Nordella sp. HKS 07: one gene and its partner. The protein of the gene in region 1 interacts with the protein of each later gene in a pairwise test. Links are inferred from orthologs where the notes say so. Each region holds a gene or a part of one and is shown in the gene's direction. Other genes may lie near its edges.

Region 1 (3,170 bases):
TCTTGCTCACCGCGGCGGTGGTCTTCCTGCCCTCACCGCCCGAAGAGCGCATGAACGCCGCGGCCGACGTCGACCCGCCGGCGACGCACTTTATTGCTGCCGCCATGTCGGCGGTCGCCGACATGCGCGACTTCTGCAGCCGCCAGGCTACTGTCTGCGACACCGCGCATTACGTTGCCGTAAAGCTCGAGGGCAAGGCTAAATACGGCGTCGAGCTCCTCTATGAATGGGCGAGCGAGCCGAACGGCACCTCGCCGTCGCTTGCGGCCGAGCCGGGCGAAAGCGGCGTCACCACCGCGTCAGGCGACCGCGCGAGGCCCGGCCAGAATACGCTCGAGCTCGAGGATCTGATCCCTGAATGGCGGCCCCCTGCCACGCAAGGTTGATCGGCGCTGGCGGCCCACTCCGCCACTCCCTATGCTGGGGCCATGATGGACAAGACGGTGGAAGTGCTGACGATCGGCCACTCCACGCAATCGGTCGAGAGCTTCATTCAGCTTCTGCGCCAGGCGGGCGTTACGGCTATGGCCGATGTGCGCAGCGTTCCCTTCTCCAGACATGTTCCCCAATTCAACCGTGAGGCGCTGAAGCAGGCGCTCGCCGCCGAGAAAATCGCCTATGTCTATCTCGGTGACGAGCTTGGCGGCCGCCCTAAAACGCCCGAGCTCTTCAGCGATGGTGTGGCCGACTACGAGAAGATGGCGCAGATCGAAAGCTTCACCCATGGCCTCGATCGTGTCATCGAGGGCTCCCGCACCCATCGAATTGCCCTGATGTGCGCCGAGCGCGATCCGCTCGATTGCCATCGCTGCCTGTTGATCGGGCGTGCGCTGAAGGAAAAAGGCGTCAGCGTCAGGCACATACTGGGTTCGGGTGAGACTATCGGACAGGACGATATCGAGCAGTTGCTGCTTGCCATGGCTCACCGATCCCACAGGGATCTGTTCACAGCGTACGAGGACCGTATCGCCCAGGCGTATCGCGACAAAGCGCGAAGGGCCGCCTTCTCAGAGAGGCCCGCTCAGGCCGGCAAGAACGATCAGTTCCGAGCTTGACGCTCCGACGGGCGAGCGGTCCCGGTCGCCGTAGCCAGGTCGACCTGCCGGCGACTTTGTCACCACCGCTTGAGATCGCTCCGCCAAACGCCTATCTGAAGCGGGGTCAAGGCAGAGATTCATGCAGGAAACGATAGAAGCCCTAAAGGAAGATTTTTCTCTCATCGATGAGTGGGAAGACCGCTATCGTTATGTAATCGAACTCGGCCGCGCGCTGCCGACGCTCGCCGAGACGGATCGCATCCCGGCCAACAAGGTGCAGGGCTGCGCCAGTCAGGTATGGATCGCGGCACATGAAGAGACGAACGGCAGCGAGCCGCGCCTGTCCTTCACCGGCGACAGCGACGCCCTGATCGTCAAGGGCCTCATCGCCATCATCTTCCGCCTGTTCTCGGATCGGCCCGCCTCCGAGATCCTCGCCAATGACGCGGGCACCCTCCTCGACGAACTCGATCTGCGCGAGCATCTGACGCCGCAGCGCTCGAATGGGGTGGCTTCGATGGTGGCGCGCATCAAGTCGGACGCCCAGGCGGCATTAGAGCGCCAGACGCTCACATCGAATCGGTCCGGCGCTCTAACTCTTTGATTTGCGCATCGGAGTATCCGAAAACCGCTTCGCACTTTTCGGTTCGATGCTCCAGCGCGCGCGCTGATCAGTCGTAAGGACTGTTGCAAAAGAGGGTGCGCCCGTCAAAGGTCGTGTAGGTGTCCGAGGCGCCGACATAAGAGCGGTAATGCTGCCGACACCAGCGCATATGTTCGTTGCGGGCCTGCGGATCGTTGGTCCTGAAAGGGTCGGTCTTGTTGCCCTTCGCCAGCGGCCTCGTCGGATCGATCGGCGAGCCCATGTCGAAAGGCTCGGCCTTCACGCCCGGCTTGAAGCGCGGCTGGTTGCGCTGATTGTAGATGTCGTTCCAGCTGCGACCGCCACGATTGCCGGGGTCGTTGTTATAGAGTGGCCTAGTGCCAAACATGCGCTCTTGCGCGCCACAAGTGGTAAAACGGCAGGAATCGGCTTGCGCAGCCGCTGTGCCGGCGAAGAAACCGACTAAGAAACCGGCGACAAGCAGCGGCAGAGCCAGGAATGACGGGGCATATCGCATGGTCCGATCCAGCGCCGTGATCTTGTTCATATTGAGGAGATCAGCGCGCCGCGGCCAGCTTCTCTTCTATCGTCTCGATGACTTCCGATCCCGGCAGGAAAGCGTCGTAGCACAGGATCATGCCGACCCGATCGCCCCCATGCGTCAAGGGCAATTTGAGCCAGAACTGGACGAGATGCTCCTTCTGGGTCCGTGGCCCACGGACGACGCCCTGCGCCGGCTTTCCTTCCTCGGCGATGCGATGATAGGCGGCGAGCCAATAATCCCGCTTGTCGCCCCAATCGAGTTCGTCGAGATAGAGACCGGTGGTTTCGCAATCATGCACGTCGCGCAGCCTGGTTCCGGCGAGGCGGACACGGTAGCGCTCGCCCGGCATCTCCACCTCGATCAGGCTGATATTGGGCAAAAGCCGCGGAATGTGAGCGGGACTGATATCGCGCTTGTCGGGCATCGGGCGGCCTGCCGCCTTCAAGAGCCAATATTCATAGAGCTGGCGATGTTCGGGGATGATCAACTGCGCCTTGAAGGCCGCATTTCCCTGTCCCTTCACCATATCCTCGAATCCATTGCCCCGAATCGCCCTCGCGGCGCCCCTTGACTTATGAATCCACAGGGGTTGCGCCGCAAGAGTCCAAATGCGGAACCCGACCCAAATGTGCCGTGTGAAACGCCCCTAAGGCTCAATCCCCTCGGTCAGCGCCGATCGGTGCGGTTCTGTCCAAGTCCGATCTTCTTGGCGAGGCTCGAACGCGCTTCGGCATAGTTCGGCGCCACCATCGGATAGTCGGCCGGCAGCCCCCATTTCTCGCGGTATTGCTCGGGAGACAGATCGTAGTGCGTCCGCAAATGTCGTTTGAGCGACTTGAATTTCTTTCCGTCCTCAAGGCAAATGACGTAGTCCGGCGTGATCGACTTGCGCACGGGAACGGCGGGCTTCAATTCGGCCGCCTGGGCGGGCTTCGGCTCCGCTGCCCCATTCGTGGCAGCGGCGAGGGATTGATAGACGCTCGAA
Region 2 (3,317 bases), 1.4 Mb from region 1 along the record:
CGATGCCGACAGCGAGCCGGTCCTCGACATGAACCTCGCCTTCGCCACGGCGGGCGTCGAGATAGAGATCACCACCAATATTGATGCCCCGGTCGAGATCGTCCATGTCGCGACCGATGCCGAGGCGCGCACCATTGCCACCCGCAACAAGGTCAAGGTGGCGGATGGCGCCTCCGCGACCTTGTTCGAGACGCATATCGGCGAGGGCGATTACCTGTCCAACAGCGTGATCGATATCGTGCTGGGCGCCGGGGCCAAGCTCGACCGGGTCAAGCTCGAGATCGAGTCCCGTTCGGCCATCCATCTCGCCCATGCGCTGATCACGATCGGCGCCAATACCGTCCTGCGTGACTTCACCCTGACCTCGGGCGCCCGCGTCAACCGGCAGAACGGCACTTTGGAGTTCAAGGGCGAGCGCGCGGATGCGAAGATTGCCGGCTCCTATCTGCTGGCCGGCAAGCAGCATGCCGATACGCGTCTCGTCATCGATCATCAGGTGCCGAAATGCACCAGCCGCGAATTGTTCAAATGCGTGATGGACGAGAATGCGCGCGGCATCTTCCAGGGCAAGGCCATCGTCCGGCCCGATGCGCAGAAAACCGATGGCAAGCAGTCCTCGCATGCGCTGCTTTTGTCGGAGACGGCCGAGTTCGACGCCAAACCCGAGCTCGAGATCTATGCCGATGACGTGGCTTGCGGCCATGGCGCCACCAGCGGCGACATCGACCACAATCACCTGTTCTATCTCCAGTCGCGCGGCATTCCGGAGGCCGAGGCCAAATCGATGCTGATTGGCGCTTTCGTCGGCGAGGCTTTCGACACGATCGGTCATGACGGCGTGCGCGACGTGCTGACACGCTTCGCCGAGAGCTGGCTGGTCAATCACAAGGAAGACGCAAGGTGACCGCTCAGCAGAAGATCCGCCCGGCCTATGACGTCGAGATCCTGCGCCGCGACTTCCCCATCCTCGCGCGCGAGGTCTATGGCAAGCCGCTGGTCTATCTGGACAATGCCGCCTCCGCCCAGAAGCCCAGGGTGGTGCTCGACCGCGTGATGCAGGCGATGTCGGAAGACTACGCCAATGTGCATCGCGGCCTTCATTATCTCTCCAACACCTCGACGCAGGCCTTCGAGGACGCGCGTGAAAGTGTCCGCCGCTTCCTCAATGCGCCGTCCAAGGACCAGCTCATCTTCACGCGCAACGCCACCGAGGCGATCAATCTGGTGGCGCAGTCCTTCGGCGGCATGGTGATCGGGGAGGGTGACGAGATCGTGCTCTCGATCCTGGAGCACCATTCCAATATTGTGCCCTGGCATTTCCATCGCGAAAGACGGGGCGCCGTCCTCAAATGGGCGCCGGTCGACGATGACGGTAATTTCCTCATCGAGGAATTCGCGAAGCTCCTCACTTCGCGCACCAAGATGGTCGCCATCACCCATATGTCGAATGCGCTCGGCACCATCGTGCCGATCAAAGAGGTCATACGCCTCGCCCATGAAAAGGGCATTCCGGTGCTGGTCGACGGCAGCCAGTCGGCCGTGCACATGCCGGTCGATGTGCAGGATCTCGACGCCGATTTCTATGTCATCACAGGCCATAAGACCTATGGCCCCTCAGGCATCGGCGTCCTCTACGGCAAGATGGAGCATCTGCGCCGCATGCCGCCCTATCAGGGCGGTGGCGAGATGATCGGCGAGGTGTCGCTCGACCGCATCACCTACGCCGAACCGCCGCATCGCTTCGAGGCGGGCACACCGGCCATCGTCGAGGCGATCGGGCTCGGGGCCGCCCTCGACTACATGAAGGGCGTCGGCCTCGAGGCCATTGCCGCCCATGAGGCGGATCTGCGCGACTATGCGACGGCAAGGCTCTCCGAGATCAATTCGCTCAGGATCTTCGGGCGGGCGCGTGAGAAGGGGGCAATCGTCTCCTTCAACATGGATGGGGCGCATGCGCATGACATATCGACGGTGATCGACCGCGCCGGCGTGGCGGTCAGGGCCGGCACCCATTGCACCCAGCCGCTGCTCGCCCGCTTCGGTGTCACAGCTACCTGCCGCGCGTCCTTCGCCATGTACAACACCCGGGCGGAAGTTGATAAACTGGCGGAAGCGCTTATCTCTGCGCAGAGGATATTTCTTTGACCGAAGCTCAGGACCATATCGTCAGCCCCGAGACCCCGCCCGCGGCACCGGCTTCGGCCATCCCGCCGGAGGAAATCGCGCGCCTGACCGACGACATCACGGCCGCCCTCAAGACGGTCTATGATCCTGAAATTCCTGTTGATATTTACGAGCTGGGGCTCATCTACAAGGTCGATATCGAGGACGACCGGCAGGTGAGCATCGAGATGACGCTGACGGCACCCGGTTGTCCGGTCGCCGGCGACATGCCGGGTTGGGTCGAGAACGCGGTCGGCGCGGTTCCCGGCGTCTCGGGCGTGAAAGTTAACCTGGTGTTCGATCCTCCGTGGGATCATTCCCGCATGTCGGATGAAGCGCGCGTTGCGCTCAATATGTGGTAGGCTCGCTCGATGGCTATGTCCCGTCCCCGTCCCAAAGTGATGACGCTCACCGATGCCGCGGCTGAGCGCGTGAAGGCCATTATGGCCAAGGCGTCGAAGCCGGTGCTGGCTCTCAGGGTCGGCGTCAAGAATGGCGGCTGCGCCGGCATGGAATACACGATGGAATGGGCCGAGCAGCAGAAGCCGCTCGATGAGGTTGTCGAGGACAATGGCGTCAAGGTCTTCATCGACCCCAAGGCCGTCCTGTTCCTTCTAGGAACCCAGATGGATTACAAAGAATCGACGCTGAAATCGGGCTTCGTCTTCAACAATCCCAACCAGACCTCGGCCTGTGGCTGCGGTGAATCGGTGGTGCTGAAGCAGGCCGAGGCCGCGCCCGCCACATAAAGTGTGAAGGCGCCAGAATGAGTCGCCTCAATGCTGTGTGCTTTTGTTTGCGCATGATCTTTTCGGAAAACCGGTATCCACTTTTCCGGATCACGCGCTAATGCCGGCGAGCGCCGAGTTTCTCGCCTTCATCAAGGAACAGCTTGCCGATTTCGGTCCGGTGTCGGTGCGCCGCATGTTCGGCGGCGCCGGTATCTTCCGGGACGGGCTGATGTTCGCTCTCGTCGCCGACGAGATGCTCTATCTCAAGGCCGACGCTATCTCGCAAGGCGACTTCGAGGCACTCGCTCTGCCGCCTTTCAGCTACGACAGCAAGGGGGGCAAGCGAACGGTGATGGCCTATTGGCGCGCCCCCGAGGCTTGTCTCGATGATCGCGATGAGATGACGGAATGGGCGGGGAAGGC

The links.
Region 2: the proteins of G5V57_RS19020 (region 1) and G5V57_RS25395 interact in binary tests that used the Escherichia coli proteins (3 or more experiments, as listed by UniProt). The link is inferred for Nordella sp. HKS 07 from one-to-one orthologs.

What each region holds. Positions count from the first base shown.
Region 1 is NZ_CP049258.1:4,026,357-4,029,526, reverse strand. Bases 57-2,908 are described here. They hold G5V57_RS19020 (SufE family protein), read left to right. Parts: upstream 57-1,176; coding sequence 1,177-1,641; downstream 1,642-2,908. Other genes in these bases: G5V57_RS19005 (MucR family transcriptional regulator), read right to left, coding at 2,852-2,908; G5V57_RS19010 (PAS domain-containing protein), read right to left, coding at 2,199-2,711; G5V57_RS19015 (BA14K family protein), read right to left, coding at 1,709-2,188; G5V57_RS19025 (DUF488 family protein), read left to right, coding at 429-1,055; G5V57_RS19030 (DUF5330 domain-containing protein), read left to right, coding at 57-386. In the rest of the region: more of G5V57_RS19030, read left to right, coding at 1-56; more of G5V57_RS19005, read right to left, coding at 2,909-3,170. UniProt on the Escherichia coli protein: Participates in cysteine desulfuration mediated by SufS. Cysteine desulfuration mobilizes sulfur from L-cysteine to yield L-alanine and constitutes an essential step in sulfur metabolism for biosynthesis of a variety of sulfur-containing biomolecules.
Region 2 is NZ_CP049258.1:5,412,575-5,415,891, forward strand. The notes cover bases 24-3,022. They hold G5V57_RS25395 (cysteine desulfurase), read left to right. Parts: upstream 24-900; coding sequence 901-2,145; downstream 2,146-3,022. Other genes in these bases: sufD (Fe-S cluster assembly protein SufD), read left to right, coding at 24-904; G5V57_RS25400 (SUF system Fe-S cluster assembly protein), read left to right, coding at 2,142-2,525; sufA (Fe-S cluster assembly scaffold SufA), read left to right, coding at 2,535-2,912; G5V57_RS25410 (TfoX/Sxy family protein), read left to right, coding at 3,013-3,022. Outside these bases: more of sufD, read left to right, coding at 1-23; more of G5V57_RS25410, read left to right, coding at 3,023-3,317. UniProt on the Escherichia coli protein: Cysteine desulfurases mobilize the sulfur from L-cysteine to yield L-alanine, an essential step in sulfur metabolism for biosynthesis of a variety of sulfur-containing biomolecules.